DNA from 4 places in the Granulicella sp. L56 genome. Region 3 is predicted to be linked to each of the others. Evidence: predicted binding sites of a transcription regulator. Region 3 holds the regulator's gene; each other region holds the start of a gene.

Region 1 (7,846 bases), on a different contig from region 3:
CTCAATCATGCGACAGCTCTCGGCCAGTGAAGCGATCAACCCAGCAATTCAGCGCACCAGAACAATCCTCTTTCGGCCCTTCCGCAAGGGACGGTCGTGGAAACTAGCCGCAGTCGCTTACCTCAGCGCAATGGGACTAGCCTTCATTCCATATCCCCTCATCTTTTTCGCAGTACCCAGACCCGCCAGCGAGCAAGGCGTTCATTTCGGCCTTGCAACCGCTGCCTTCGGCCTCTTCACTGCTGCAGTCCTGTTTTTGTTCTTCTATCTGGGATCGCGATTGCAGTTCGTACTCTTCGCCATCGCCGCCGAGAAGAGTACGAAAGTCGCTCCATTGTGGAAGAGATATAGTTCGCGCACCTGGCCGTGGCTTGGCTTGAAATTTATTCTTAGCATCGTCGTCACGGCCATCTTCGCCACTCCCATCTTCTATGCGTTCCGCTCGTTGATCACGCATATGACCATCCAGCCTGGCCAACCCCCATCGCCGGAGATGTTCGCCAGTCTCTTTCTCTTTTACGTCTGCCTCTTTGCTCCCATCGCCATTCTCATGCTGTCTTCATCGCTCCTCAGCGACTTCGCCCTGCCCTCGATCGCCTTGGAAGAAGCCTCTATCTCCGAGGCTCTTGGTCGATTCTTTCAACTCATCAAAGCAGAGCCGGGTCAGGTCCTTCTCTACACCATCTTCAAGGTGCTGTTCGCTATAGCTGGGATGGCGATCGTGCAGGTCATCATCATGCTTGCGGAGTTGGTGGCGCTCATTCCGTTCGCCCTTTTGGCGCTCCTGGGATGGTTCATGTTCCGATCCCTCGGTCCCGTTGGCCATCTGCTTCTCATCGGCGGCGGCATTATGCTCGGCGTTGCCGTGATCGTCGTTCTCTTTTACATCGTCATCGGTGTGCTGGGTTGCGCGCACATGTTCTACCAGAACTACGCGCTCTACTTCCTTGGCGGTCGCTACCCTCTGCTTGGAGATCTTCTCGAGCCACCCGCTCCGGACTTCCCCCCTCCACCGTTATTTCCAGACCTGCCCCCCACACCGGCAGGTCCGGGTTCATCTTCGGAATTGGCCTACTAGCTATCCGCCTTCTTCTTGTTCCGCGCCTTGATCTTGAACCAGATCGGCGATCCGATAAACCCGAAGTTGTCCCGAATCTGATTTGCCAGAAACCGCTCGAACGAGAAGTGCATCTTCACATCCTTGTCGGTGAAGAGCACAAACGTCGGCGGAGCAACCGCAGCCTGCGTCATGTAGTAAATCCGCACGCGCTTGTTCATCGGCACGGAAGCCTTCTGGAAGTCGACCTTTTCGAGAAAGCGATTCATCTGTCCTGTCGTCACGCGCTTGCGCCGCTCCCGCGAAACCAGCTCCACCTTCTTGAACACCGACTCGATATTCATGCCCTCTGATGCAGAGATAAACAGCAGCGGAGCATATTCCAGATACTTCAGCGCATCCCGAACCTGCTGCTCGTAGATCTTGATATCGGCAGGCGGTTTGCCGTCGTTCCGCGCCGTCGTCATCAGGTCCCACTTATTGACCACGATGATGACGCTGCGCCCGCTCTCATGCGCGTAGCCGCCGATGTTCGCGTCCAGCGCGGTTACGCCTTCGACCGCATCGATGACCAGCAGCGAAACGTCCGCAGCTTCGAGGTGCTTGCGCGCCATCACGACGGAGAGCTTCTCGGCCATCAGCTTGGTCTTGCCCTTGCGGCGAATGCCTGCGGTATCGACAAAGCGGAAGCTGTGTCCGCCGCGTTCCACAACCTCATCGACCGCATCGCGCGTGGTTCCAGCAATCGGCGAGACAATCGCGCGGTCGGTGCCTGTCAGCGCATTCAGCAGCGTGCTCTTGCCGACGTTCGGCCTGCCGATGATGGCGATCTTGGTCTCCTTCTGGACATAGTCGCCATGCGTGCGCAGCTTACGGATTGGCTGCGGTCCATCTTCGTCCTCGGTCATCTCGTCTTCCGCGGTGAGCATGACCTCGGTCGGCTCTTCGTCCACCTCTTCAGGAGGCAGCGAAGCGAACACCTCATCGAGCAGATCGCCGATGCCGCTGCCATGCTCCGCCGAAATAGCCAGCACATTGCGGAAGCCGAGTCGCCGGAAGTTCTCTGCCTGCGACTGCATGGCCTCGGTGTCCATCTTGTTCACCGCCAGAAATACCGGCTTGCCGCCGCGCAGCAGCAATCTTGCCAGCTCCATGTCGGGCGAAGCCAGCTCTGTTCGTCCATCGACGACCATGACGATCGAATCCGCTTCTTCGAGCGCGACCTGTGCTTGACGGAAGATCTCGCTGGGAATCAGCGCCTCATCGTCCGGCACAACTCCGCCAGTATCGACGATGCGTGCATCGCGTCCCGCCCACTCGATCTCGCCATAGATGCGGTCGCGAGTGATTCCGGGCTCGTCGCCGACAATCGAACGGCGCGATCCTGTCAGGCGGTTGAACAGCGTGCTTTTGCCTACATTCGGCCGGCCGCAGACGGCAATCAGCGGCAGCTCCTGTGCTTCCGCGCTCTCGGTTACGGTCGACAACTGCGCAGCGATTGCCTCGGCTTCGCGCCAGTCGTCCTCGCCGATGTTTTCCCTTCCGGCAACGTTGGAGGAACGAGGCGTCTGTCGGCCAACGATTCCATCGGCGGGTCGCGTACTTTGCGCGGTCCGCAGCGTCTTCTTGGTCTCGAACTCCGGAGACCGCTTCGACACCAGCTTGGCCTTGGCCGCCGCTGCCTTCTTTGTGGCCAGCACCTTGCGCTTGCGCGGGTCTACGGCTCCTGTGGTTGGAGCGACTCTCGGCGCTCGGCCCTTTTTGGGACGGGTCTTTGCCTGTCTGTGTTTTTTGCCCAGCCGCTTCCTATCGTCTTTTTGAGCCACGGTGAATGTCCATCTTTCTCCCACACACCCTGTAAGGCGCAAGGCAATTACGCTAATTCTTCGCTACGCTTCTATTATAGAAAGCGTAGCTCGTCTGTGCCGCCCTATCTCGCGCAAACCATACATTGTCCACGACAATTCCCATCTCGATCACGCCTGCTCCGCCAGAGAATCTGCCGAACCTGCACGATTTTTTCTCTCCTGGAGGCACGCTGGCCCGTTCATCGCTCGCCTTCGAGCACCGCAAGGGACAGTACGAGATGGCACGCGCCATCGAAAAGGCATTCAAGGAGAAGCGCCATCTGATCGTCGAAGCGGGGACGGGAACGGGAAAGACGTTAGCGTATCTGCTGCCTGCTCTGCGGCTTGCCCGGGAGCGTCAGCAGCGGGTCATTATCTCCACCGGAACGAAAAATCTTCAGGAGCAGCTTTTTTTCAAGGACGTTCCCTTTCTTGAATCTCTGCTTGGCCCGCTGAAGGTTTGCTACATGAAGGGCCGCAGCAATTACCTCTGCCGCCACAAGCTCTACGCCCTCCGCGATAGCCCGCTGCTCAATGGCCTTGAAGAGATAAGCCAGTTTCACATCCTGTCGCAGTGGGAGAAGACTACCGAGACCGGAGATCGCGCCGAGATCGACGCGTTGCCCGAAACCTCTGCGCTGTGGAGCAAGCTCGACGCCCGCACCGAGGCCTGTCTCGGGCAGACCTGCCCCGACTGGGAGCGCTGCTTCGTCACTAACATGCGCCGCAAAGCGCTTGAATCAGACATTGTCATCGTCAACCACCATCTCTTCTTCGCCGACCTGAGTATCAAGCAGCAGGCTGCGAACGCGCCTGACGCGGGCATCCTGCCCGAGGCCGGAGTCGTCATCTTCGATGAGGCGCATGAGCTGGAAGAGATTGCCTCAAACTATTTTGGTATTGGCCTCAGCACTCAGCGCTTTGACGAGTTAACCCGCGACATCGAGACGATGCTCAAGAGCAGGGAGGCCTTCTCGTCTTCCATCGTCAACGCCAGTGTCAACGTCAAAGAGCGCGCCCATCGCTTCTTCGCCGCGCTGCCTAGCGAGGATAGCTTTGGCGCTCCGGCAATCGGACGAATGCCGTTTGAAGATCGTGAAGCCTTTCTCGAAGAGAGCGGGGACACCTATACCGCTACGCTCAATGCGCTGACGCGACTCGAGGGCGAACTTGAGTGCGTTAAAAATATCGAAGAGATTCCCGGCCTGCGCAAACGCACCGCAGACATTCGCGCACACCTTGCGTTTCTGCTCGAATCTTCCGACCGCAACACGGTCTTCTGGATCGAGCGTCGCGCAGGAAGTGGCGTTCGTAATCTGGCTCGTGGCGGGGCCGCTCCGGCGGCGGTTCATACGCATCTGCAGGCCACGCCGATCGATGTCTCCGAGCTGCTCACCACGTCGCTCTTCGATACCTACTCCAGCGTCGTGCTGACCTCGGCTACGCTCACGGTTTCAGGAGGATTCGACCATATTCGCAAGCGGCTGGGACTGACCAGCGCCCGCGAACTCGTCGTTCCTTCGCACTTCAACTACGAGAAGCAGGCGTTGCTCTATCTGCCGCCGAACATGCCTGATCCGCGCGAGCCTGACTTTCCTCTCAAGGCGACCGAACGCATCCGCCGCGTGCTCGAGATCACCAAAGGCCGCGCCTTCTGCCTGTTCACGAGTTATAAGCAGATGCGCGAGACCCATGACCGCCTGCTTGCTGAACTGCCTTATAAGCTGCTGCTTCACGGCACAGCGCCGCGGCATGTTCTTCTGCAGCAGTTTCGCGACACGCCCAACGCGGTGCTCTTCGGCACCTCGAGTTTTTGGCAGGGAGTAGACGTGCAGGGCGAGCAGCTAAGCTGCGTCATTATCGACCGGCTGCCGTTTGCTGTGCCTAACGATCCCGTCGTCAAGGCGCGCATGGAGGCCATCGAAGCGCTTGGCGGAAAGCCTTTCTTCGACTATCAGGTGCCTAACGCTGTCATCACGCTCAAGCAAGGCTTTGGCCGCCTCATTCGTTCGCTCGACGACCGCGGTGTTCTGGTGCTGCTCGACCCGCGCATCCAGCGTCAGCGCTACGGCCGCATATTCCTCGAAAGCCTGCCGCCGTATCGGCTTACGCAGGAGATTACCGACGTCGAGGAGTTCTTCGCGGCCTCGGGCGAAAAGATAGTCACTCTCAAGCAGTAGGCTACTTCCCACGAAGACACGCTTAGGCGGGGTTTACTTCCAACTCCTGCGGACGATGCCCGCTGGTGGTAGCGCCTGCATCATGTGGCAGGCCGATGCTGTTGAAGACAGGTCCAAGGGCGAGAACGGCCATGAAGAGAATGGCGTAGTGAAAGTCGCGAAGCTGCGGCGTAGCAGCGGAGTGGCCATGCGCATGGGCGACCAGCCGCAATGTGATCGCCCCAACTGCGACCCCCATGCCCATGCCGAGCTGCATGACGGCGCTGAGAAATCCATTGGCACGGCTCATCCTATTGGACGGAATCTCTGAGTACGCGAGCGTCGTCATGCAGGTGAACTCCATGGATCGACAGGCGCCGTGGAAAAATAGGATGGAGACGATCAAGATAGGTGGCGTTACGGGGCTCAGGATCGCGCAAAGGGCCATGGATGCTGCGGTAATCACGCCATTGACGATGAGGATGTTGCGGAATCCGAAGCGGCGAAGTACCTGGATGACAAAGGCCTTCATGCTCAGGTCTCCGGCGAAGAGCGCGAGCAGATAGACACCCGATCGAAAGGCATTCAGGCCGAACGATATCTGAAACATCAGCGGCAGCAGAAATGGCAGTACCGAGACGGAAATGCGGAAGGCGCTTGCTCCGTAGACCGAGAGCGAGTAGGTCTTCATCCTCAGGGATTCGAGGTCAATTAGAGAGGTAGCCGGGTTGCGGCGGGCAGAGAAGGTCGCGAGGGTTCCGCTCAATACGCTGAGCGCAAGGATGAAGGTGGGCAACTGCCAGTGCACTCCCTCTGCTCCGAGCTTCTCCATGGCGTATACGACTCCGGTAGAGGCAGAGCCGGCCAACAGGAAGGTGAGCCAATCGAAGGGATGCACCTCGTCCGTGCGTACGTTCTCGACCCAGAGCATGGTCAGAATGAGGGCCAGAATGCCAAGGGGCAGGTTAAGGAAAAAGATCCAGTGCCAGCTCATGTAGGTTGTGATGAAGCCGCCCAGAGGCGGCCCGATCACGAGCGCGGTCAAGCCTGGCCAACTGATGTACGCGATGGCCTGGGCGAGCTGGTCTTTCGGAGTGCTGCGCAGCACGACTAGCCGTCCCACCGGCACCATCATCGCTCCGCCGATGCCCTGCAGAATGCGCATCAGCGTGAACTGCGTAAGCGTGTGCGACACGCCGCAGAGCAAGGAAGCCAGCGTAAAGACACCGATCGCTGCGGCAAAGACAGTGCGAGAGCCAACGCGGTCGGCCACCCATCCGCTAATAGGAATAAAGACTGCTAGAGTCAGCAGATATGCCGTCATTCCGATGTTCAGACTGACCGCGCTGACGTGAAAGCTGTGCGACATCTGTGGCAGCGCCGTGGCGATAATCGTGCCGTCCAGATTCTCCATGAAAAAAGCGCCCGCGATGAGCGTGGTGACGTATAGCGGAGAGCGGACTTTCTTCATTTCTTTAGTTTACGAAATGAGAAAGGCTCTGCCAGCCGTAAAATGAAGCTATTCATATGGGCCGTAATCTTTACATCCTTGCCGGAACGCTGCTGGTCTTTGCGATGATCTCTTTCGGGATCTCCTATACCAATATTGCGCAGCAACCGGGCTCTCCGGGCGACACGTCACTTTGGCGGACGATGGGCCTTGCGCTCTTCTTTATCAGCATGGTCGTCTCGCTCGCTGCCGTGCTTTCTTCGCTCTTCGAGCAGGCCGAGCGCCACACCGACGAGCAGCGCCGCCAGCAGCGCAAAAAGCATTAGGCCGCTCGAAGACGGTACAATGAAGTTAACAGGCTTTAGAAGGCGTAAATCACGCCGAAAGCCGCGTTACTCCAGCTCCAAATCCAGCCTGACGCGGCCGTTGAAGGGATCGTAGAACCATGTTCGAAGTCACCGTAGAAGCCGGTTTTTCCTCCGGCCACTACCTCCGCAACTATCGCGGCAAGTGCGAGAACCCGCACGGCCACAACTACAAAGTCTTCGTCACGCTGATCGGACCCGACCTCGACGAAGCCGGTCTCCTGCTCGACTTCAAGCTGCTCAAGCAGGTCATGCGTCCGGTCGTCGACTATCTCGACCACCAGATGATCAACGACCTTGAGCCTTTCACGACGGTCAATCCGTCGGCTGAGAATCTCGCTCGCTACTTCTATCAGGAGACAGCGAAGCAGCTCCACGACATGACCGGGGGCCGCGTTCGCATCAAGGACTGCACTCTCTACGAGACCGACACCAGCTTCGCCCGTTATTACGAATAAGCCCTCTCGAAATGCACTTAATCGAACTCTACAAATCCGTTCAGGGCGAGTCATCCTTCGCAGGACTCCCCTGCATCTTCGTCCGGCTCGCGGGGTGCAATCTCCGCTGCGCCTGGTGCGACTCCGAGTACACCTTCAGCGGCGGCAAGCCCTTTAGCGAGGATGAGATCGTTACCCAGATCGAGGCGCTCACCCCGTGCAGGCTGATTGAGTTCACGGGTGGCGAGCCGATGTTGCAGGCGAAGGAGCTTCTGCCGCTGATGCAGCGGCTGCTCGCACAGGATTACACATTGATGATCGAAACCTCCGGTGAACGACCATTGGCGGAAGTGCCCAAAGCTGTGCACAAGATCGTTGACGTGAAATCCCCCGGTGCAGGCGCGGCGGCTAATAGCTTCCGTCTTGAAAACCTCGAAGCCCTCACCAAAGGTGACGAGGTGAAGTTCGTCATCACCAACCGCGAAGACTATGAGTTTGCCCGCGACTTCATCCGCCAGCATGATCTGAACA
Region 2 (7,846 bases), 1.9 Mb from region 3:
TCTAGTCCATTTGCCGTCATGCCTTCGCGCAACTTGCCTTCAAGGTTTTTCATACGCTCCCAGGAGCGGCGCATCCCAACGGCGCGACGGAGTTCTTCGGCCTCCGCGCCAGTAAAGTTGGCCACGACCATTGCCATACGAAGCAACTGCTCTTGAAAGAGCGGCACGCCGAGTGTGCGCTTCAGCACGGACTCTAGGGAAGGATGAGGATAGCTGATCTCCTCCTTTTTCTGTCGTCGCCGCATGTAGGGATGCATCATCTTGCCGACGATTGGCCCAGGACGGATAATGGCTACCTGTACGACCACGTCGTAGAACTTCTCTGGATGGTTCCGCGGCAACGACGCCATCTGGGCGCGACTCTCCACCTGGAACATTCCGACAGTGTCCGCGCGTTGCAGCGTGCGATAGACCTCAGCGTCTTCCGGCAACTGCGCCAGATCAACACGTTCTCCGTGATGCTCTGGAATCAGTTCCAAACAATCTTTAATGACGGCCATCATCCCCAACCCAAGAAGATCAACCTTGATGATGCCCAGGTCGGCGCAGTCTTCTTTGTCCCACTGGACCACGGTACGACCCGGCATTGAGGCACGTTCCAAGGGAACAACCCGGTCGAGAGCCCCCTGGCATATCACCATGCCACCAGAGTGCTGTCCAAGGTGTCGAGGTAAGTCCTGGATACGCATGCAAAGCTCCAGATACTTCGCGATGCGCGGATGCTTCAGATCGAAGCCGGCATTCTGAAAAGAATGCGCCATCGTGTCGTTTGGCCCTCTCCACTCAAAGTGGCTTACCAGGCCAGAGAGCCTTTCGAGCGATTCGCTGTCGAATCCCATCGCCTTGCCCACTTCACGGGCCGCGGACTTTCCCCGATAGGTAATGACATTGGCACAGATAGCCGCGCCTAACTCGCCATAGCGCCGATAGACGTATTGGATGGCTTGCTCTCGTTTGTCCTCTGACGGCAGATCAAGATCGATATCGGGCCACTCTCCACGGCTTTCACTGAGGAAGCGTTCGAACAGAAGCTCCATTCCCACGGGATCGATTGCAGTAATTTCCAGTGCATAGCAGACGGCTGAGTTTGCTGCACTTCCCCGCCCCTGGATGAGGATGTCGTTCTTTTTACAGAACTGCACGATATCCCAGACGATTAGGAAATATCCAGCGAAGCCAAGCCTAGCAATGAGCGCCAGTTCATGTTCCACCTGCTTCTTCGCTCGTTCCAAAAGCCCACGGTCACGTTTCGGGCCATACCTGCTCGTTACACCTTCTTCCACGCGTTTGCGGAGAAAGCTATCCATCGTTTCGCCGTCAGGAACCGGATACCTCGGAAACTCATAGCCGAGATCCCCAAGTTCGAACTGCAACCGTGCCGAAAGCTCAACCGAGTTCTCGACGGCGCGGCCGACACCACTAAACAGCGCAATCATCTCTTTCGCGGAACGAAGGTGTCTCTGGCTATTAAGCGACAGTAAGCGGCCGGCGTGATCGAGATCAGTGTGATGCCGTACAACGGTGAAGAGGTCCAAAACCTCACGTTCATATTTGGTGGCATAGCGTATGCCATTGGTCGCGAGCACCGGTAGGCTGAGGGAGCGCGCGATGCGAAGCGCGGCTTGATTGCGCCACTCTTCCTCCCGCTCTTGGTGTCGCTGCAGCTCGACGTAGACACTTTGCGGTCCGAATATCTGCACAAGCTTTTCGACGGTCCTGCGCCCCTCCTCTTCGCCACCATTGACCAAGGCAGCAGCCAATGGGCCTTCGTCTCCACCGGTGAGGCACACGAGGCCAGAAGCATATTGCTGGAAATCGAGTGTGGTGGCAGCACCTTCGGTTTTGCCACGTTCCCGCATCTTGAATTTGGTAATGAGCTGGCACAAATTTTGATAGCCAGTACGCGATTCGCAGAGCAGGGAGACACGCGCAGGCTCGGGTGAATACCGGTGCGGCAACCAGGCAGGAGGTACAGGCCGCGAACCGAAGCTCGAAACCGCAATCTCGGCTCCAACATGAGCACGCACGCTGTTTCGCTTCGCGGAAGTATGAAACCGCGCTGAGCCGTAAACGCCGTTTCGATCCAGCAATGCCATAGCTGGCATCTCCAGCTCGACAGCTCGCTCAACTAGTTTTTCCGGCTGAGATGCACCTTCGAGGAAACTGAAGGCGCTCGCGGCATGCAGTTCCACATAGCGGTCAGTCATAGAGGCCAACTACTTGCCATTGATTTCGCATCAAGTCGCGTACGAGGCAACAGCACAATAATGGACTGTCTTCGGCGCGGGCCACGATATCCCATTGCTCACAGCCCCAAAGGTTCGAATTCCACCACTCGCCGCTCACTCGCCACGGTCCATACGCCCGTTCGACGGTGTACCTCTTCTGACGAAACAGAATGGCATCGAACCTTCCTCCCACCGCCATCACTCTGACGCTCTCTGCGGGATGAAGCTCACGCATCGCAGAGCAGCCTTGAACCCGGGCACTACTAGTTCGTTCTGATGTTGGGACAGTAAACCGCTCCATACGAAATGATTCCTGCTCATTGTGCGTGTCCAGAAGAACAGCCCTGCCGACATTTTCCTCGCCAACGATCTTCGCGATGCGTGCGAGGGTGACATCGAGATGCGATGGCTCTGGCAGCTGCGGTGAGAACAACCCTAGCTGTACCTTACTCGTGCTGCCGGGTTCGGCACGGAGGCTTAAAGAGAGGATGGCGGCCAGAGGCGGGTGCGTCTCCAGATCCAGGTGGATCAGCTTGATCCAGAGTTGACGATCATTGGTTGGAAGGGCTGGGCGTACCGTCCGTACGTGCGCTGTATTTCCTTCGAGCGAGAGCGCGATGGTCACAGATGCCAAAGCGAGAACACGTGAAGTAGCGCGCAAGATCAGTTGTTCGAGCATCACCCCGGCCACGAAGAGCAGTGAGTCAAGAATTTCAACGGGAGAGTCGAGTTCCATCTTCTCCTCAAGGGTGAATGACGGCTCGACCGGCTGAAAAAGATGGGGCAATGTACCGCTGGCAAGCTGACGTAGCCGCTTGCCATGCTGACCCATGCGGGCAATAAGCTCCTTCTCTGGAAGAGCAGCCAACGTGCCGAGTGTGTGAATGCCCCAGGACGTAAAGGTTTCCGATTGATCCTCGGGGAGATCGAGGACAGTGAGAGACAATGCCGCGAGCGCGGGACCTTGTTCTCCGGAGGGAATAACCATCACAGGAGAACGGAGCGACATTCCTCTTGCAAGACACATCGCAGCATGGACGTTCTCGCTCACGGCGATAGAGGAAGTGATGCCCCCCGCGCGAATGCGCTTGAAAAGTTCTCTTCCTAATTGGTCGGATGTACCGAAGAGCTTTTGGGTTCCCACAATATCGACCACGCAGACAAATGCAGTCTCAGAACTGTGATCCTCGATGCGTGGAGAAAATGTCCCGCAAGTATCCAGCAAAGCTGCCTTCGCTGCACTCTCTTCCTTGCCCGACCGTGAAAGCATGGTCATTGCAGGAAGGGTTTCGACTTCGACACGCGTCATACCATGTGCGGCTCCTGACACGCGCGCCTTGGCATTGAGTGAGCAGACGGATTGGAGAGGCGGCTCGCCTTCCATAACGACACACGGCTGATTGCGCAGCTCTGGCCGCAGACGCAGGAGAGCTTGCGCTGGAAACTCCTTCGCGTAAACGCATGCATAGAGTTCGGTGAGCTTAGTCATCTCCGACCTGCCCATGTGCTCTGACTGTTCCAGGAGGCGCAGTCCGCACGTTGTGCCGGTTTCTTCATCGGCAGGACGTTCGATGATTGGGTGAAGCGCTGACGCTGAACCTGTACGCGATGACGCAAACCCGTGAAGAGCGTCTGTTCGTCACAACGCGCATCTTCCGATTCCATCTGGAGCACCAACTCTGCGCTGCTCTTTGCGCACGCATGTTGCGAAAGAAGAAGGATGCTCGCTTGAGAACGCTCCGCTGCAGCTCGATAGCGGAACCAGGTGGCAAGCGGCACACGGGTCGCGAAGCTCGGTGCGATGCTCCCCATGTCCAGCACAATGGCGCTGAACCCCCCACCATGAAGAAGCAGATCGGTTGCCTTGAGTGCCTGTTCTAATCGCGTCCATGCAGTAGTCGCTGCTATGACTTGTTTCGGTGGTTCAGCTTGAGTAGCGACAGGCTGGAATCGCTCAGGCTCTTTCGAGACGCGTCTCTGTGGCTCGGCGCCTCGTGGGATAAGAGTGTTCGGCGGGAAGAGGCCACACAACGCGTTTGAAAGTTGCTTTTGCTCATTTCGTGGATGCGGACCAAACCCGCCACCGTGGAGACCCCTCTTCGCTGGCGGCGCGATCATGTATTTCTCCGGAAGGATGAAGACCTTTTCTGGTTTGGAAATGCCCTTGCTCGTTGGACTGATTCCGCATCGCACCCAGAGGAGATGTCCCAGATCAACCCCAGCGGCCGCGACTGACTCGGGCCGGAGACTGTTCGAAACGTCAATCCATGCGCAGACTTTGCCAGCCTGCGTCAGTTGCGCCAAAAAAGAAAGTGCGAGTGATGTTCTTCCGGAGCATTCGGGACCCACCATCTCCGTCAGCGCCCCGAGCGGAAGCCCGCCCTCGAGTAGTTCGTCAATGGCGGAGATGCCGGTGGAAGCTGTGGGCCGAAGAACCTTTGCGACAGGTGACAAAGCCGACGGTATCCTCCTGGCAAGGGAGGCCTCTATTTGCACCCGGACTGCGTTGGCGGTAGGCATAGCTTCGCCTTATATTCGCCTTAATGACCCCATCAACGTCAACTGGCCTTTGCCCTAAGAGTTGTGCATTCTTCGCTAAGTATTTGATACAGAATGAGAAGAAAGAGGAAAAGAGTTTGGGCGGGTAACTAGAACCGCCCACTTTCACTTACCCAGAGTCTTGCGAATGTCGGCAGCCATCACCCCATGCTTGCCGACCAGTTCACGCAAACGTTCTGGGGTGACCCATAGTTCTTTGCTCCAATACTCGTCTTCATATGCTTCGTGGATGTTGATCCTGGCCCGGTCTGCCGGACCGCGATTGCTGTTGTCGTCGGCCATTTATTCTCCTTCAGATGCCCTTTGAATTGAAGCATCTGAACTTAAGACAGTCGTCAGGGAGACTTAACCATGTGTGGAAGGTACAAACGACGTTCCGACAAACAACGCATCGCGGAGACGTTCGCCGTCGCAGCGGGACTCGACGAGACATTCTTTGATCCCGGCGACGATTTCAGCCCGCAATCCATGCAGCCAGTCATTTACTTGAACGAAGATGGCGAGCGGCAGATCGAAATGATGCGATGGGCCTTCAAGTTACCTGATCGGCCAAGGCCGCTTTTCAACGCGCGGTCGGAAGACATCGAGCATGCAAAGTTCTGGAAAGACGCCTTCCTCAAGGGACGTTGCATCGTCCCCGGGGATGCGATCTATGAATGGCAAGAGACGGAGAAAGGCAAAAGGAAGCCGAAGTACGAGTTCGTCATCCCCGACCAAGAGCCTTTTGGAATGGCCGCAGTGTGGAAGCTTTGGAAAAACCCGAAGACCGAGCACTGGGAGCGAACCTTCGCTGTGTTGACCGGCGAGCCGAATGAACTGATGGCACCGATTCATGATCGCATGACTACATTCGTCGAGCCGCGCGATTATGAAGAATATCTGGCACCCGCCGAAAGACCGCCCGTGCACCTGCTGCGTATCTTGCCTGCGGAGAAGATGCGAGCGCGATTGGTGGAGACCACCCCAATTTCGAACAAGCAAGTAAGTCTCTTTGATAGCCAATGAGTAAATCATCCAAGCAGAGTGCCGGCCTTCTCATGTATCGCCGAGTCCTCGGCCACGGCGAGGTTTTCCTCGTCCATCCCGGCGGCCCATACTGGTCACAGAAGAACGAAGGCTTCTGGACAATTCCCAAGGGTGAATTCGAGGGCAACGAGGAGCGCTCGCTGCGGCCATCCGCGAATTTCGGGAAGAGACCGGATTCAAAGCTTCTGAACCCTATCTTGAGTTAGGTTCGATCCGGCAAAAGAGCGGCAAGCTGGTTCTCGCTTGGGCCTTTGAAGGCCACAGCGATCCCACAGAGCTCATCAGCAACACCTGTGAGATTGAGTGGCCGCCACGTTCGGGAAAGCGCATGGAGATCCCTGAAGTGGATCGCGGAGAATGGTTTTCGTTGGACCGTGGCCGGAGGTTCATCCGAGCTGAGCAAGTGCCGCTCTTGGACACTTTGAGATCGCTTATCGCGTGAGATTGGCAGGAAACAACTCGGCTACCTCAACCGCAGCACGATCGGAGTATGGTCAGATGGTTTCTCCAACATCCGAGGACCTTTGTCGATTTCACAGCTTTCGAGTCGCTTGACCAGGCTGGGAGTGAGCAGGAAGTGATCGATTCGGATGCCGCGGTTGTGCTCGAACGCTTGCCGGAAGTAGTCCCAAAACGTGAACAAGCCGCCTTGCCCCGGATGGAGGGACCGGAATGCGTCGGTGTAACCAAGTTCGAGCATCTTCCGATAGCGAGCGCGCGACTCAGGTTGAAAGAGCGCATCGCGAATCCATGACGCCGGTTTATGACAATCAATGTCCTCCGGAATGACATTGAAGTCGCCGCCAATGACGGTCGGCACGTCGCTTTTGAGCCATAGCTTCATTTGCTGTTCAAGACGGTCCATCCAGGAAAGTTTGTAGTTGAATTTTGCTGTACCGATCGGGTTTCCATTCGGCAGGTAGATGTTCACGATACGGATATTCTCGATCACGGCCTCGAGGAAGCGTGCGTGGCTGTCCGCCTCGTCGCCAAGCAATGTAGTGCTGACAATCTCTATCGGAGTGCGGGAGAGGATTGCGACTCCGTTATAGGTCTTCTGCGTCACAGACGCAGAATCGTACCCCAGCTCTCTGAAAAATTCCGAGGGAAACTCTGTTCCTTTCAGCTCCTGAAGCAGAAGGACATCTGGCTTTTTCGCTTCGAGCCATGTCTTGACCTGTTCGGCACGAGCGCGAATGGAGTTAACGTTCCAGCTTGCTATTTCGATGACTTCCTCCGTGACTTCTTTATAGCAACAGCCGGGCTCCTGGAGCCTTCACAGATTTGACCAATTTCTTCGAGTTTTTCTGCGCTGCCACCCCAAACTTTTTAGCTCTTGAATATCACGCCAACGAGGTGCCGTTCTGGGATGATCTGCGCGTCGGTTCGATTGTTTCTTCTTCAGAAGCTGCAGACCTTACGTGTTGGATCGATAGGATTAGCCATACTGGTTTAGATGCAAGGGAGGGCGCAGGCAATTGATATCTCTTATCTTTCCAACTCCTGTTGAATCTCACTCCTCGGCGTCGGCCCATCCGCGCTGCCACACCGCAGATTTTGAATCATCTAACGGTTCAAGGTTTTCACCCGCCCGAAACCCCTGCTTGTAATCGTCGGACGACTCGTCTACCGGTTGAAGCTTGTCCTCTTCTGCTCTTTCGGTCGCTTCAACAGGCGCGGGGACTTCGGCTTCATTGCAGTCATCACATATGTTTCCGTGATCAACCAGTGCCATGTAGCTCGCCGTGATCTGAGCTAGGCGATCCTCCGGTCCCTCTTCTCCAAATCGGTCTACAGCTTCGCCGCAGCTCAAGAGAAAGGCTTGTACCAGTTGCATACCCGCATCGCACGCGGGCATGTCTTCAAGGTCCCAAAGATTGAGGAGTTTTTCTCGGTTCAGGCGCATAATTAGGTCTCCTTAACGACCTTCCGGGGATCTTTGTCATCGCGAAGGGCGACGAATTTGGTGTGCCGCAAATGGTCCGCTCCCGTCCATTCAAGGAAATCAACTCTTGCAACGGCCTCTGGATGTA
Region 3 (7,846 bases):
CAGCATTCCTTCAATTTCGTTTAGAACTGCATGCCCATCATCTGCTGGTACGCCGCGACGGCCTTGTTCCTCACCTGCAACGTCAGCTCAAAGGCCATGTCGGCCTTCTGCGTCGCAATCATCGCGTCGTGGATCTCGACACCCTGACCTGTCAGCAATCCCGTCACGGCATCGCTCGCCTTTTTGTCGAGCGCGCTGGTCTGCTGCACCATCGTCTGAAACATCCCGGCAAACGGTACTGTTGCACTGTTGGCCGCTGCATTCGTTGCCGTGTCCAGAAAGCCATCTGCCCCAGCCGCGCCCTGGGCGCTGCTCATCACGCTTGCGATTGTTCCGGCATCCATCATTGCTCAAACCTCTCTCGTCTTCCCTATTTCAAAATGTCTAGCGACGACCCAACCATGTTCTTCTCTGCCTGCACCGCGGAGGCGTTCATCCCATACGACCGCGTCGCTCCCATCAGGTCCGTCATCTCCGTCAGCGGATTAATATCGGGATAAGCCACAAACCCATCCGGCCCGGCATCAGGATGCTGCGGATCATATCTGCGCAGCGGAGCGCTCTGGTCCGCAATCACACCTGTCACCGCGACTCCACCAGGCGCTCCATTCGAAGCGGTCACATCACTCGAAAGATCATTCGTAAAGCCGCTGCTAAAGCCAGTATCAAAACCACCTAAGCCATCGCTCGTACCTTCGTTCATCTGGCTCATCAGTGAACTCTGAAAGCTTCCGCCCCCCTCCGCTTCAAACACCACATGGTGCCGCTGGTACGGGCCGCCCTCCGGAGTCCGCGTCGTCTCCGCGTTTGCCATATTCGAAGCAACCACCTCAGCCCGAACCCGCTCAGCCTTCAGCGCCGACGCGCTCACATCCATCACGCCAAAAAGATTCATCGCTTACTTCGCCTCCGCGTGAATCGCATCCATCACATTGGTGAACTGTTGCTTCAACAGCTCCACGCCCATCCGAAACTGCAACTGTGACTTAGCCATTTGCATTCCTTCGCGGTCCATCGAGACGTTGTTCCCATCGGGCCGCGCAACCAAACCATCGACATCCTGCACCTCTGCACCTGCACCAAAGTCTTTCTCCGCGCTGCCATTCATCTGCTGCAAAAACTGTTGCTCAAAGTTGAAGCCCTCGGTCTTATAACCCGGCGTATCGACGTTGGCCATATTGCTGGCAGTTAACTTCATCTGCTCGCTAGTTAGGTCCAGGTATTTGTTCAACGCATCGCCCGTCGGCGTCATCACGTCCATGCTCGTCATCTCCACGCGATTACCTATGCAGTCCGGGTTCCAAACAAAAGCGCCCTCGGATGAGAGCGCTCTTATCTATCGGCAGATCTTCGCATTTCTTCAACTCCTACTCCCGCGTAGCCCGCCGATAGCGGATCTCCTCCGCGCCAATCTCCATCCTGTCACCGGATAGAATCGCGCCTCGTTCCAGCACATGCATCAACTCGCGAACATTACCCGGCCAATGATGCTCGTGCAGCTTCGCGGCAGCATCCGCACTCAATCGCTTGCGCGGCATCTTCTGTCCCATCTTTTCGAGAATGTGCTCGGTGAGCAGATCAAGATCTTCCATCCTGTCACGCAGAGCAGGAACCTCCACCGGAAACACCGCCAGCCGATGATAGAGATCGAGCCGAAACGTCCGCTCTTCCGATCTCTGCTGCAAAGGCTGATGCGTCGCCGCAATCACGCGCACATCCACGCGCACCGTCTCGTTGTCGCCTACACGCTGCAACTCGCCGCACTCCAGAAAGCGCAGCATCTTCGCCTGCAACGCCATCGGCATCTCGCCGATCTCATCGAGAAACAAGGTCCCTCCATGGGCCGCTTCGATTCGTCCCGTCCGCGACTGCACCGCTCCGGTAAATGCTCCCCTGGCATGGCCGAACAACTCCGCCTCCAGCAACGATTCGGGAATGGCCGCGCAGTTCAACACCGTAAACGACTTTGCCGCTCGCTCGCTGAGCCGATGCAGCGCCTGCGCCACAACCTCCTTGCCCGTTCCCGTCTCGCCCTCGATCAACACCGTCGTCGAACGCGGAGCCACCAGCCGAATCAACCGTGTCAGCTCTCGCATCGGCTCACTCGCACCCACCATCTCCGGCAACATCGCTTCATCCTGCAAAGGGCTGCCCACGACGCTCTCCGGCCGAGAAGTCTCATCGCGCCCCAGCAGGACCGAGAGTGCGCGTCTCGCCGCCTCCTGATCGAAGTTCTTCACCACCAACGGCGCACTCCCTGCGCTTCGAGGCACAGCAATCGGCGCTGCCTTCCACGTCGCCGTGTCATTCAGGGGAGCATCCTGCGCCTCGCGCAGAGCATGAAGCAGTTCATTTCTCCTCGGACTCCGCGCTCCTCCGTCCACGCCGCCATCCACCCGCAGCATCTCCATCGCCGGATACATCATTCGCACCTGCCCCGCGAACTCGCCCACCTCAAGGTCAGGCAGCCAGCTATCCACCAGCAGCGCCTCAGGACGCGAAGCCTCCAACTGCGCCATCGCCTCCGCGCCGCCCGTCGCCTCGCGCACCTGCCAGCGCAGCCCGGTCAACGACCGCCGCAATCTCTGCCGCAATGCCGCGTCCGCACTTGCAAGTACAACCGTTCGCGCCACTACCTCTACAACGCCCATTCCCGTCACGATATCCTGACCTGCGCTCATCCGATTTACCTCATCCTCTCCTGCATATCTCGATCCATCTGCAACTCGTGCTGCAACATCTCCCGCATCAGACTGACCGCCAGATTCACCCGGGTACACTCCACCAGCGCTTCCGCAATTGCCGTCCGCATGGTATCGTGTCCGCCGATCAACTCGCCCATCGCGAGCCTGCATTGCAGCACCGTCAACGGCTGGCAAAGTCCGTGCAGCGCATCATCCATCCGCACCGCAAGCTCTGACTTACGTCTTTGCACGAGGTCATGCACTGGCAAACATCGCCCGCCGCGGAAACTCGCTGACCCGTTGCGGCATCTTCTTCATGCTGCCCATCTGGTAGCCCTCGCCGCGCACCGTCTCAATCACAGGGTAGCCCGCATCCACATCGACATCGCCTACGCTCAACTTCTTTCTCAAATAGTTGATGTACACATCCACGACATTCGTCCCCGCATCCGGCGACATATGCCAGACCTCCTGCAGCAACTCGGTACGGCTGCAACACCGCCCACGCCGCAGCATGAGAAACTCCAGCAGGTTGAACTCCTTCACCGTCAGCTCCACCGCCGCGCCGCGCCGCGAAACCTTGCGGTCCATCCGGTTCAGCTCAACGTCGCCATGCCGCAGCACAGGATCGGCAAACTGCTCCCGCCGCCGCAGCAGCGCCCGGCACCTCGCCGTCAGCTCATGAAAGCTGAACGGCTTCAACAGGCAATCGTCCGCGCCCAGGTTCAGGCACTTCACCCGTTCCTCCACCTGGTTACGTCCCGTCAGCACCAGCACGGCCATCTCATCGAAACGGCCCTGCATCTCTGCCAACACCTCCGTTCCATCTTTACGGGGAAGACTCAGGTCCAACACCATCAGGTCGGGCCGGTGCTCTTCGGCATGACGCAGGGCCGTTTCTCCATCCGCGACCCACTCCACCTCATGCCCTTCCAACTTCATCCCCTTCTGCAGAAACGATCCCAAGGCCGCGTCATCTTCAACAATCAATACCTGCATCTTTAGTTCTCCATCTCCGTTGTGTTGCAATTCCCAACGGTGTGTAACCACCTTGGTCGATATGGAACGAGGTGACAAGATGAATGTGAAGTTTTTTGCATATCCAATTTCAAAACGGGAATTACTTGCCTCTGGATTTACCCATCAGTAACCCCTGAAAATCGAGGAATCAATAAAGTTATTGCAATTCGCCTTTTATTCGCTACAATCTCCGCATGGCTATCACACGGCGGCAAAAAGAAGTCCTCGACTTTCTCTCCGGCTTCACGCAAAAGAACGGCTACTCCCCGTCTTACGAGGAAATCGCCAGTGGTCTTGGCCTTAGTTCACTTGCCACCGTGCACAAACACGTCACCAACCTGCAGAACAAAGGGCTGCTCCAGCGCGCGCACAACCGCAGCCGGTCCATCGACGTTCTGCCTGCACGCACCGGCAAAAAAGGCTCCGATCGTCTTCCCCTTCTGGGACGCATCGCCGCTGGCCAGCCCGTAGAAGCCATCGAAACCGCAGAGAGCATCTCGCTGAACGACATCATCGGCAACCGCGAAGTCTTCGCCCTCGAAGTCCGCGGCGACTCCATGCGCGACGAGCACATCGTCTCCGGCGATTACGTCCTCGTCGAGCGCACCCGCACCGCCCGCGAGGGCGAGATCATCGTCGCTCTCGTCGACGGCTCCGACGCCACCCTTAAGCGCTTCTACCGCGAGGGCAGCATGATCCGCCTCCAACCCTCCAACGCAGAGATGGCCCCCATCTACGCCCCCGCCGCCAACGTCAGCATCCAGGGCAAAGTCCTGGGCGTCCTGCGCAAATACGCTTGAGAAATCGCGTTATGTATTCCGTAAACAATTTTTCACACCTGTAATGGAACCAACCCCCGGTATTCTGCGTAAACTTCTCCGAGACGGCTCATCGTTGATTCAACCAGCATCTCTCGGAGCAACTACGTGGCGACAGCGCGCAAGAATAAACACAAACTCTGGATCTGGGGCGGCATCGCTGTCCTGGTCATCGCCGCGATTCTGGGCATCACCATCGCCGCCAGCAGCAGCAGCACAAAGATCGACCCCTCGCAGCTTGCCAAGGTTGAGCGTGGAGACATCGCCCGCTCAGTCGTCGCCACCGGCAAAGTCCAGCCCATCACCAAGGTCGAGGTCAAATCCAAGGCCAGCGGCATCGTCACGAAGCTCTTCGTCGACATCAACGCCCACGTTCATCAGGGCCAGCTCCTCGCCCAGCTCGACCAGATCGAGATTCTGGCGCAGGTAGCCGCGCAAAAGGCCCAGCTCGCCGCCGCCGAATCGAACGCCCACGCCGCCGCCGCCTCCATCGAGTACGACAAGGTCAACGCCGAAGCTCCCGACCTGCCTATGTACAAGCACACCTATGAGCGTGCCGTTCAGATGTCCAAAGATGGCGTGGTCTCCAAACAGGCCCTCGACGACGCCGAGCAGAAATATCTCTTCGCAGCCAATACCCGCGACAAGGCCGTCGCCCAGATCACCGTCGACAACTCCAAACTCAAGCAGGCGCAGTCACAAGTCGCCGAAGCTCAGGCCTCTCTCCGGCAGCTCGAAGAGCAGCTCAGCTACACCATCATCATCTCGCCCATGAATGGCACGGTCCTCTCCCGCGACGTCGAAGTCGGCGACGCCGTCAGCTCTATCCTTGTGCTCGGCTCGACCGCCACGCTCGTCATGACCATCGGCGACACCACGCAGGTCTACGTTCAGGGCAAGGTCGACGAGTCCGACATCGGCAAGGTCTATCTCGGCCAACCCGCCCGCATCAAGGTCGAATCCTTCAAGGACAAAACCTTCTACGGCAAGGTCACCAAGATCGCCCCCCTCGGCGTCGAAAAAGATAACGTCACCACCTTCGAAGTCCGCGTCTCCATCGACAATCCCGGCGGCGAGCTCAAAGCCAACATGACCGCCAACGCCGAGATCATTCTCGATGAGCACAAAAATGTCCTCACCGTTCCCGAGCAGGCCGTCCTATACGACAAGGACCGCAGCGCCTCCGTCGAAGTTCCCGACCCCAAACAAAAAAACGGCCGCCGCAAAGTCGCCATCAAGGCCGGCATCTCCAACGGCACCAAAACCGAACTCCTCTCCGGCCTCAACAGCGGAGACACCGTCATCCTCCAGCAATAGCCAAGGCCGCGCTGCATCTACCCTCGCACTCAAGGAGCCTCCATGAAAGTCCGCGCCCTCACCGCCGTCATTCTCACGCTTGCAGCCTCTGCCGCCTTCGCCGCAGGCAAAGACTTCGACCGCACCCTCAACGTCAACGCTGCGCCCAGCGTCTCCATCTCCACCGGCTCCGGCTATATTCATGTTCGTCCCGGCTCCGATAGCCAGGTGCACGTCATCGGCCATGTTCGCCCCAGCAACTCATGGTTCAGCAAGGACGGCGATTCGCGCGTCCAGCAGATTGTGGACAACCCACCCATCACCCAGAACGGCAACACCATCACCATCGGCGACACCCAGTCTCGCGATCTCTACCGCAACATCGGCATCGACTACGATGTCACTCTTCCCCGAGCCTCCAGCATCCGAGCCGGTAGTGGCTCCGGAGATCTCGACATTCGAGACGCAGGCTCCACGCTCAAAGCAGAATCCGGCTCAGGCACCGTCCACGCCGAAGGCATCCACGGTCCCGCCGACCTGCAGAGCGGTTCAGGAGATATCTATCTTCAGCAGACCGCAGCCGGCGACGTCCGCGCCCAGACCGGCTCCGGCTCCATTCAGCTCAGCGGCATCTCTGGCGGCCTCAAAGCAGGCACGGGCTCAGGAGACATCGAAGCCGGTGGCCAACCCACCTCCGACTGGAAGCTCGACACGGGCTCCGGCTCCATCCGTCTCAACCTCGGCTCCTCTGCGCGTTTCACCCTCAACGCAGGCACCGGTTCAGGCTCCATTCACACGGCTCAGGCCATCGCGATGCAAGGAGAGATCAACACCCATCACGTCAACGGCACCGTCAACGGCGGCGGCCCAACCGTTCGAGCCAACACGGGATCAGGCGATATCAGCATCAACTAGACGAAGCTTCCTTTGTTTGTCATGCCCGAAGAGAACAAGTGTGGCTTCCTTTTCGTTTGTCATTCCCGAAGGGAATCTGCGTTTTGCTCGAATCACCAAAACTACATCTGGAGGATAACCTCTCTAAAGCGGCAGCACCTTCCCTGTGGCAAGGTCGTAGTATCCGGCTACGACCTTCACGCCATCATCCGTCATCGCCTTTGCAATCACGGTCGAGCTCTCGCGCAGCAGTTGCGCCTGAAACAGCGCATTCGCCTTCACCGCTGCCGCAACATCGCTATGAATGTCTTTAATCGCAGGCATCATATGCTGATACAGCGCGCTGATCTGCCCCGGAACCTCCTGCCCCTTCATCGCCGCGCTCACCGCGCCGCACTTCGCATGTCCCAGCACCATAATCGCCTTGATCCCAAGCACCGCCACGCCATACTCTAGGCTGCCGATGATCTCGGGAGTCAGCATATTTCCCGCAACCCGCGCCACGAACAGATGTCCGATGCTCTGATCAAAGACCAGCTCCACCGGAACCCGCGAATCCGCGCACGACAGCACCGCCGCAAACGGTTCCTGCTTCTCTACCGTCCCCGCCTTCAAGATCTTCAGATCAAGATCAAACGAAGTCAGCTTGCCCGAGACAAATCTCGCGTTGCCCGCCATCAGCTCCTTGATCGCCTCTTCCGCGCCAACCGGATTCTGCGCCTCAGCCGCGACCCCATGCATCATTGCGCTCCCGGCAACGCCGGTTGCCGCCACTGCCGTCATAAACCGCCGCCGTGTCCATGCACTTCCTTCCAGCTCGCTCATCGCACTGCCTCCTTGCGTTCGCACCGAGCTTACTCCAGCTTCGTCGATTATCGTTAAGAAATGTCCCCCCTCTCCCGCCCCCGCCTCATTGTCTTCGATCTCGACGGCACCCTCATCGACTCCAGCGTCGATCTCTGCAACTCCATCAACGCCGCGCTTGCTCACTTCAACAAGCCGCCGCTTCCCGATGCCGTCATCGCCGGCTACATCGGCGACGGAGCCTCCATGCTCGTCCGCCGCGCCCTCGGCGACCCCGAAGGCGATCTCCACGACGAAGAATACGTCGCCGAAGTCCTGACCTATTTTCTC
Region 4 (7,846 bases), on a different contig from region 3:
GCTCGCCGCGCCGAGCTGCTGGCTCTCGGCACCAAACATCGCGGCCCGCATGACGAGCTGCTTCGCGCCTTCAGCTCTGGGCACAGCTTCCGCTTCGACATCCTCATGGACATCGGCGGCTTCCGTGACATGCACCGCCACCGCCGCTGCGTCCAGCTCCTGCAAGCCTTCACCGACGCTCACGGCTACGAAGAGCCAACTTGCCCCGGTCAGCCCAGCCTCGCTGAAGCTAACCTCGAAGCTCCCTACAACGCCGCTATGGACGCAGCCTTTGCGGCTTATCGTCAACTTCGCGACTCCGGCGTTCTCGAGGCGGCGCAGTCGGCTCAGTACGTTCTTCCGCTGGGCACTCGTTGCCGATCCATGTTCAAGATGGACTTCGCCGAGGTACTTTATATCTCTGAACTCCGTTCCGGCGTTGCGGGCCACTTCAGCTATCGCCGCATCGCCTGGGAGATGTACAAGGCGGTGGAAAAGCGGCATCCAGCGCTCGCCGGGCACTTCAGGATCGAAGATGTGAATGAGCCAATCGATCTGCTCAAACGGTAGGGGATGTTCATTCGAGAGAAGATGGCCCAGAGAATGACCGAACGTGTCGCATACAAGCCGGATAGCAGGAGAGGGCTTCTGCTGCTCGCTCTTGCCGTATCCGTCGCCATGTCGAGTGCGTGGGGACAGAGTGGTTCGGTACCTCCTGCGAGTGCAGTCGCGAAGCTTCCTGCGTACGATGTGGTCGCCATCAAGCCGAATAAATCCGGCAGCGGCTCGTTAGACATTGAGTCCAATATGGACACCTACAACGCTAAGAACATCACGGTGAAGGGCCTTCTCGAAGAGGCCTATGGCATCAGGAAAGATTTGATCTCCGGAGTGCCGGGACCGATCGACTCCGCGCATTTCGATGTGATGGCGAAGATCGTCGAACCCGACGCAGCCGCGATCCGGAAGCTGACCGGACGGCAACGGGGATCGATGATGCTGCCTATTCTTGCCGAGCGCTTTCAGTTGAAGGCCCGCATCGAGACCAGAATTCTTCCCGTCTTCGAGCTGGTCGTCGTCTCCAACGGCCCGAAGTTCAAACGCTCGGCAGATCAAAAGGGCAACGATACAGGCACCAGCATTCAAGGCAGCGATCGCGGTGTTCAGCTTACCGCGCATGGCATCAGCATGGCGTCTTTGGCGAGCTCCCTGGAAGGCCAGGTGCATCGCCCCGTGATTGATAAGACTGGGCTTGCGGGCAACTTCGATGTTGCGATGAAGTGGTCCTCGGATACGGTTCCCAGCTCAGAGGCCAACGCCGGGCCGTCGATCTATACGGCCTTGCAGGAGCAGCTCGGACTGAAGCTCAAGGCAACAAAAGGTCCGGTCGAGACCCTGGTCGTCGATCACGTCGAGATGCCCTCTGAAAACTAGCGTCGGGACGACTTTGGGGAAGCGGCAGGAAGACCGGCGTTCGCCTTTTATTTGCTTTTTCTAATTTAGATGCTAGAATCCGGCTTGAACTTTACCCGAGGAGATATACGTGGCAGATGACCGCAGCAAAGCAATAGAGTTGGCCCTTGCGGGGCTGGAGAAGCAGTTTGGCAAGGGTTCGATCATGCGGCTGGGGTCGAAGGACGTGGTGCCGATCTCGGTCATCTCTACCGGGTCGATCTCGTTTGACGCCGCGCTGGGTGTAGGCGGCGTGCCTCGCGGGCGCGTCATCGAGATCTTTGGGCCGGAGTCTTCGGGTAAGACGACGATTACGCTGCAAATTATTGCAGAGGCGCAGAAGGCTGGCGGCCTGGCTGCGTTTGTGGACGCCGAGCACGCGCTCGACCCTGCCTACGCGGGTAAACTCGGTGTGGACATCGACAACCTGCTGGTCAGCCAGCCCGACTATGGCGAACAGGCGCTGGAGATCGTCGAAGCGCTGGTCCGCTCCAATGCGATTGATGTGTTGGTGGTCGACTCGGTGGCGGCACTTGTTCCAAAGGCCGAACTCGATGGCGAGATGGGCGACTCGCACATGGGTCTGCAGGCGCGGCTGATGAGCCAGGCGCTGCGCAAGCTGACGGGAACGGTGTCGAAGTCGCGGACTTGTTTGATCTTCATCAACCAGATTCGCGAGAAGATCGGCGTGATGTTCGGCAACCCGGAGACGACGACTGGCGGCAAGGCGCTGAAATTTTATTCTTCCGTCCGTATCGATATCCGCCGCATTGGCGCGGTGAAAGACGGCGATAGTGTGGTTGGCTCGCGGACCAAGGTAAAGATCGTGAAGAACAAGGTGGCCGCACCGTTCCGCGACGCCGAGTTCGATATTCTTTACGGCGAAGGCATCTCCCGCGAAGGCGATGTGCTCGATCTGGCAGTGCTGCACAACATCGTCGACAAGAGCGGCGCGTGGTACAGCTATCAGGGCGAGCGTATCGGCCAAGGCCGCGAGAATGTCCGCAACTTCCTCAAGGAGAACAAGGAAGTTTTTGGCCGCGTGGATACCGAACTGCGCAAAAAGCTCGGAATCTCCGGTGCCAGCTCCGATGTTGAGATTCCTGCTGCTCCGGCCAATGGCGAGGCGCAGGCAAAGGACATCGTTCGCGGCAAGAAATGATTGCCAGAAAAAGTTAAGAAGATACCGGCAGCTCTTTAGCTGCCGGTATCTTCTTAAGACTGTTTGGGCGGCAGTGAGTGAAAACAGGCAACAGCAAAGGCGAAATACAGGGGTCTCTCCACTGCGCTGCGCTCCGGTCGAGATGACGTGCTTTCTTGCCGCTCCACTTTGTGTCTGGCACATTTGGCCTGAAAGACGACGGCAACGTATGCTTTGGATGGTATGCACACTGTAAAGGCGATTTATCCCGGAACCTTCGATCCGCTTACGAACGGACACCTTGACCTGATTGCGCGAGGAGCCAAGATTGTGGACCATCTGGTCGTGGCAATCCTGCGCAACTCCGAGAAGGGCACGCCGCTGTTTACTGTTCCCGAGCGCGAAGAGATGATCACCGAAGCGGTGGCGGGTTTCAAGAATGTGTCGGTCATGACCTTCGATGGCCTGTTGGTGGAGTTTGCCCGTCAGCAGGGTGCCAAGGCCGTGCTCAGGGGGATTCGAGCCATCTCGGACTACGAGTACGAGTTTCAGATGGCGATGATGAACCGCAAGCTCGATCCCGAGCTGGAAACGCTATTCATGATGCCGGCAGAGAAGTACACCTATGTCAGTTCGCGGCTGATCAAAGGGGTCTTTCAACTGGGCGGCGATGTAACGGCGCTGGTGCCTCCCATGGTGGTGGAACGGTTGAAGGCGAAGGTTCCGGCGCGGGTTTAGCCGGTGGGAATTCCATGACGAAGCTGGTGGAGCAGTTCGGCAACATTGACATCTATCTATTCGACCAATTGCTGCGGGGAAATATCGCTCCTGGAATGAAGGTGCTCGATGCAGGTTGTGGCGGGGGCCGTAATCTGGTGTACCTTTTGCGCGAAGGCTACGAGGTGTTTGCCGTGGATGCGAGCGCCGAAGCGATAGAGCATCTGCGTTCCGTGGCATCGAAGCTGGCACCGAATCTTCCGGCTGAGAACTTCCGCGTGGAGACGGTCGAGGCGATGTCATTTCCGGATCAGTTTGTGGATGTGGTCATCTCGAACGCGGTGCTGCACTTTGCGCGGGACGATGCTCACTTTGAAGCGATGGTGTATTCGATGTGGCGCAGGCTGCGACCCGGCGGGATGCTGTTCTGCCGCCTGGCCTCAACGATTGGGACCGATCCCATCCACTCTTTTAAGCTAATCGCTGGCCGGAGGTTCCTGATGTCGAGCGGAATGGAGTGGTATCTGGTGGACGAAGCGTTGCTGATGCAGTTGACGAAAGAGTTAGACGGGGAACTGGTGGACCCCTTGAAGACTACGGTGGTGCAGGGTGCTCGTTGTATGACCACATGGGTAGTGCGGAAGCGCGCGTAATCTCATGTGGTTTGCAACGAGCATCGCTGGCCTTGCGTTCTCGATTTTCATTTTGCAGCGATGGGCGCTCTCGCATCGAGATCGAGGTTGAGTTCGAGAACGTTGACCCGCGGCTCGCCGAGAAAGCCGAACTGCCGCCCTAGAGTGTGCTTGGCTACGAGCTGCCTGACGACGCCTACGTCAAGGTTACGTTCACGGGCGATGCGTGCAACTTGAAACTCCGCAGCAGCAGGTGTGATGTCGGAATCGAGGCCGGAACCGGATGCTGTGACGAGATCGACGGGAACCTCGGCATCTGGATGGTCTGTCTGCGCCGTGGCTGCATCCCCGGCAATGCGGTCGATCAGCTTCTTGTTGGTGGGGCCATAGTTCGAACCGCTGGAGTTTGCTGCATCGTAGCCGTTGCCGGCGGCTGAGGGACGAGAGTGAAAATAGCCCGGAACGGAGAAGGTCTGTCCGATGATGCGAGAGCCGACAAGCTGGCCGTGCTGATAGATCAATTGTCCGTTTGCCTTGTCTTTGAAAAGGAGTTGCGAGACACCGGTTACGGCGTATGGATAGATCACGCCAAAGATGATGGTGGTGACGACGGTATAGAGAATCGCAGTAATAAGATGGCGGCGCATAGTGATCCTTTTAAGCCAGATGAATGGCCGTGATGACAATGTCGATGAGCTTGATGCCGAGGAAGGGAGCGACAATGCCGCCGACTCCATAGATGAGCAGGTTGCGGCGGAGAAGCGCCTCGGCTGACATGGCTTTGTAGCCGACGCCTCGCAATGCGAGCGGTATCAGACCGACGATGATGAGCGCGTTGAAGATGACGGCCGAAAGGATGGCCGACTGTGGCGTCTTGAGGTGCATGATGTTGAGCGCGTTGAGCACCGGAAAGGTTGCGGCGAACATCGCGGGGATGATGGCGAAGTATTTGGCAACATCGTTGGCGATGGAGAAGGTGGTGAGCGCCCCGCGTGTCATGAGGAGCTGCTTGCCGATCTCAACGATCTCGATGAGTTTGGTTGGGTTGGAGTCGAGATCGACCATGTTGCCTGCCTCTTTGGCGGCCTGGGTTCCGGTGTTCATGGCGACGCCTACGTCCGCCTGTGCGAGGGCCGGTGCGTCGTTGGTGCCGTCACCGGTCATGGCGACCAGCTTGCCTTCTGCCTGTTCGCGGCGGATGAGATCCATCTTGTCTTTCGGCTTGGCTTCGGCGAGAAAGTCGTCGACGCCTGCCTCTCGCGCGATGGCAGCAGCGGTGAGAGGGTTGTCACCGGTGATCATGACAGTGCGGATGCCCATGGAGCGGAGTTGGGTAAAGCGCTCCTTCATGCCGCCTTTGACGATGTCTTTGAGATGGATCACGCCGAGGGCTTGACGGTTTTCGGCGACGACGAGTGGCGTGCCTCCGCTGCGAGCGACCACTTCGACGGCTGCGCGGACTTCGTCGGGGAGGCTGCCGCCGTTTTCTTTGAGAAAGGCTGCAATCGCATCGGTAGAGCCTTTGCGAATGATGCGACCATCGAGATTGATTCCTGACATGCGAGTGACCGCGGAGAAGGGAACAAACTCAGCCTGCAGCTCGCTGAACTCGCGACCACGCAGGCCATAGAGCTCTTTGGCGAGGACGACGATGGAGCGACCTTCCGGGGTTTCGTCGGGAAGCGATGAGAGCTGTGCCGCGTCGGCGAGTTGATCTTTGCTGACGCCAGGTGCGGGGATAAACTCCGCTGCCTGACGATTGCCGAGAGTGATGGTTCCGGTCTTGTCGAGCAGCAATGTATTGACATCGCCAGCAGCCTCTACGGCGCGACCGGACATGGCAAGGACGTTGTGCTGAACGAGGCGGTCCATTCCTGCTATGCCGATAGCAGAGAGCAGGCCACCGATTGTTGTTGGAATAAGGCAGACGAGCAGCGAGATGAGGACAAAGACAGTCTGTGGAGCACTGGAATAGATCGCGATGGGCTGCAGGGTGAAGACCGCGAGCAGAAAGATGATGGTGAGTCCAGCGAGAAGAATGTTGAGCGCGATCTCATTGGGCGTCTTCTGGCGCTCGGCGCCTTCGACGAGAGCGATCATGCGATCGAGGAAAGTCTCTCCGGGGTTGGAGGTGATGCGCACTTTGATCTGATCGGAGAGAACGCGTGTGCCTCCTGTGACGGCGGAGCGGTCACCGCCAGCCTCGCGGATGACAGGAGCAGATTCTCCGGTGATAGCGGATTCGTCTACGGATGCTACGCCTTCGATGACTTCGCCATCGCCGGGGATCATGCCGCCAGCGATGATGAAGACGAGATCTCCGGCACGAAGCTGAGAGCTGGCGACCTCTTCGCTCTTGCCGTTTGGCAGAAGGCGCATTGCTGTGGTCTCAGATTTGGCGCGGCGCAGAGCATCGGCCTGCGCTTTGCCGCGACCTTCCGCCATTGCTTCGGCGAAGTTGGCGAAGAGCACGGTGAACCACAGCCAGAGAGTGATCTGCAGGTCGAAGCCTAAGGTGTGATTGTGAGCAACAATGTCGCGGAAGAGATAGATCGATGTAATGACGCTCCCAATCTCGACCACGAACATGACGGGATTTTTCATCATGGTTCGCGGACTGAGCTTGACAAGCGCATCGACCAAAGCGCGGCGAACGATTTTTGTATCCCAGAGAGAGCGTTTACGTGTATTTGCCATGATGATCTCTTTCTTTCTCGCTTAGAAGGTTTTTCCGGCTTGCAGGAGCAAGTGCTCGAGGAGAGGTCCGAGTGAGAGCGCCGGGAAGAAGGTGAGGGCGCCGACGATCAGGATGACTCCGACCAGAAGTACAGTGAAAAGGGGTGTATGCACCGGGAAGGTTCCGGCCGATGGAGGCACCAGCTTTTTCTTCGCGAGATTGCCTGCGACAGCGAGCATGGGGACAATCATCAGGAAACGACCGATCAGCATGGCCGCGGCGAGCGATAAGTTATACCAATGCGTGTTAGCGCTGAGGCCCGCGAATGCAGAACCGTTGTTGCCGGTGGCCGAGGTATAGGCGTAGAGAATCTCGGAGAGGCCATGCGGACCGGTGTTGGCGAGCGCGGAGAGTCCGAGGTTCGGCATCATCAATGAAATTGCGGTGAAGCCGAGGATGGAGAGAGGAAAGATGAGAACGTACAGCATGGCCATTTTGACGTCAAAGGATTCGATCTTTTTGCCGAGGTATTCCGGAGTGCGTCCGACCATCAGGCCTGCAATAAAGACGGAGAGGATGACGAAGATCAACATGCCGTACATGCCCGATCCGACACCCCCGAAGATGATCTCGCCGAGCATGATGTTCACTAGAGGGACGAGACCGCCGAGGGGCATGAAGGAGTCGTGCATGGCGTTGACGGCTCCGCAACTGGCGTCGGTGGTGACGGTGGCAAAGAGAGCGGAGTTGGCAATGCCGAAGCGGACTTCCTTGCCTTCCATATTGCCGCCGGGTTGCATCGCGGTTGTGTGTTGATCAATGTGCATCGTCGCGGTGTGCAGCAACGGGTTTGGCGCTGCCTCAGCATGGTAGGCAATGACAACACCAGCGAAAAAGAGCACAGACATGGCGGCAAATACGGCCCATCCATGGGCGGGGGACCGCACCATTCTGCCCAGGGTGACGGTCAGTCCGGCAGGGATAAGAAAGATGGATAACATCTCCAGCAAATTTGAAAATGGTGTGGGATTTTCAAATGGATGAGCGCTGTTGGTGTTGAAGAAGCCGCCGCCGTTGGTGCCAAGCATCTTGATGGCTTCTTGCGATGCGACCGGGCCTTGTGCGATGTTTTGCGTCGTCACAGTCTGCGTTGTGGACTTGCCATCTGTGCCAGTGGTCGTAACCGTCTGCGTCTGAACAAGCTTCGCCTGATCATAGGGGCGAAAATTCTGGATGACGCCCTGAGAG

What was found. The regulator LexA, encoded in region 3, represses DNA repair genes until DNA is damaged. The targets are predictions, from matches to a motif close to CANTTCGCTTTTTATTCGC.
Region 1: the regulator LexA is predicted to act here: its motif matches at 2,929-2,947, upstream of GSQ81_RS07140 (ATP-dependent DNA helicase).
Region 2: the regulator LexA is predicted to act here: its motif matches at 4,749-4,767, upstream of GSQ81_RS18415 (DNA recombination/repair protein RecA).
Region 4: the regulator LexA is predicted to act here: its motif matches at 1,450-1,468, upstream of recA (recombinase RecA).

The regions. Positions count from the first base shown of each region.
Region 1 is NZ_LMUS01000004.1:51,254-59,099, reverse strand. Features, by position in the region: gene GSQ81_RS07150 (hypothetical protein) at 8-1,078, shown strand; gene der (ribosome biogenesis GTPase Der) at 1,075-2,883, opposite strand; gene GSQ81_RS07140 (ATP-dependent DNA helicase) at 3,009-5,084, shown strand; gene GSQ81_RS07135 (MFS transporter) at 5,107-6,534, opposite strand; gene GSQ81_RS07130 (hypothetical protein) at 6,591-6,839, shown strand; gene queD (6-carboxytetrahydropterin synthase QueD) at 6,959-7,336, shown strand; gene GSQ81_RS07120 (radical SAM protein) at 7,348-7,846, shown strand, end outside.
Region 2 is NZ_LMUS01000006.1:2,565,091-2,572,936, reverse strand. Features, by position in the region: gene GSQ81_RS18425 (DNA polymerase III subunit alpha) at 1-2,207, opposite strand, end outside; gene GSQ81_RS18420 (DNA polymerase Y family protein) at 2,200-3,717, opposite strand; gene GSQ81_RS18415 (DNA recombination/repair protein RecA) at 3,714-4,682, opposite strand; gene GSQ81_RS18410 (DUF3606 domain-containing protein) at 4,893-5,069, opposite strand; gene GSQ81_RS18405 (SOS response-associated peptidase) at 5,139-5,792, shown strand; gene GSQ81_RS20170 (hypothetical protein) at 5,789-6,019, shown strand; gene xth (exodeoxyribonuclease III) at 6,277-7,035, opposite strand; gene GSQ81_RS18390 (hypothetical protein) at 7,098-7,295, shown strand; gene GSQ81_RS18385 (hypothetical protein) at 7,327-7,719, opposite strand; gene ligD (non-homologous end-joining DNA ligase) at 7,722-7,846, opposite strand, start outside.
Region 3 is NZ_LMUS01000006.1:696,600-704,445, forward strand. Features, by position in the region: gene fliE (flagellar hook-basal body complex protein FliE) at 21-347, opposite strand; gene flgC (flagellar basal body rod protein FlgC) at 371-895, opposite strand; gene flgB (flagellar basal body rod protein FlgB) at 899-1,261, opposite strand; gene GSQ81_RS10810 (sigma-54 dependent transcriptional regulator) at 1,368-2,681, opposite strand; gene GSQ81_RS10815 (hypothetical protein) at 2,687-2,935, opposite strand; gene GSQ81_RS10820 (response regulator transcription factor) at 2,940-3,683, opposite strand; gene lexA (transcriptional repressor LexA) at 3,899-4,504, shown strand; gene GSQ81_RS10830 (efflux RND transporter periplasmic adaptor subunit) at 4,631-5,839, shown strand; gene GSQ81_RS10835 (DUF4097 family beta strand repeat-containing protein) at 5,882-6,733, shown strand; gene GSQ81_RS10840 (carbonic anhydrase) at 6,857-7,537, opposite strand; gene GSQ81_RS10845 (HAD family hydrolase) at 7,598-7,846, shown strand, end outside.
Region 4 is NZ_LMUS01000001.1:1,237,578-1,245,423, reverse strand. Features, by position in the region: gene GSQ81_RS05205 (FAD-dependent thymidylate synthase) at 1-549, shown strand, start outside; gene GSQ81_RS05200 (TIGR03435 family protein) at 571-1,413, shown strand; gene recA (recombinase RecA) at 1,523-2,593, shown strand; gene coaD (pantetheine-phosphate adenylyltransferase) at 2,816-3,310, shown strand; gene GSQ81_RS05185 (bifunctional 2-polyprenyl-6-hydroxyphenol methylase/3-demethylubiquinol 3-O-methyltransferase UbiG) at 3,325-3,942, shown strand; gene kdpC (potassium-transporting ATPase subunit KdpC) at 3,990-4,568, opposite strand; gene kdpB (potassium-transporting ATPase subunit KdpB) at 4,579-6,618, opposite strand; gene kdpA (potassium-transporting ATPase subunit KdpA) at 6,640-7,846, opposite strand, start outside.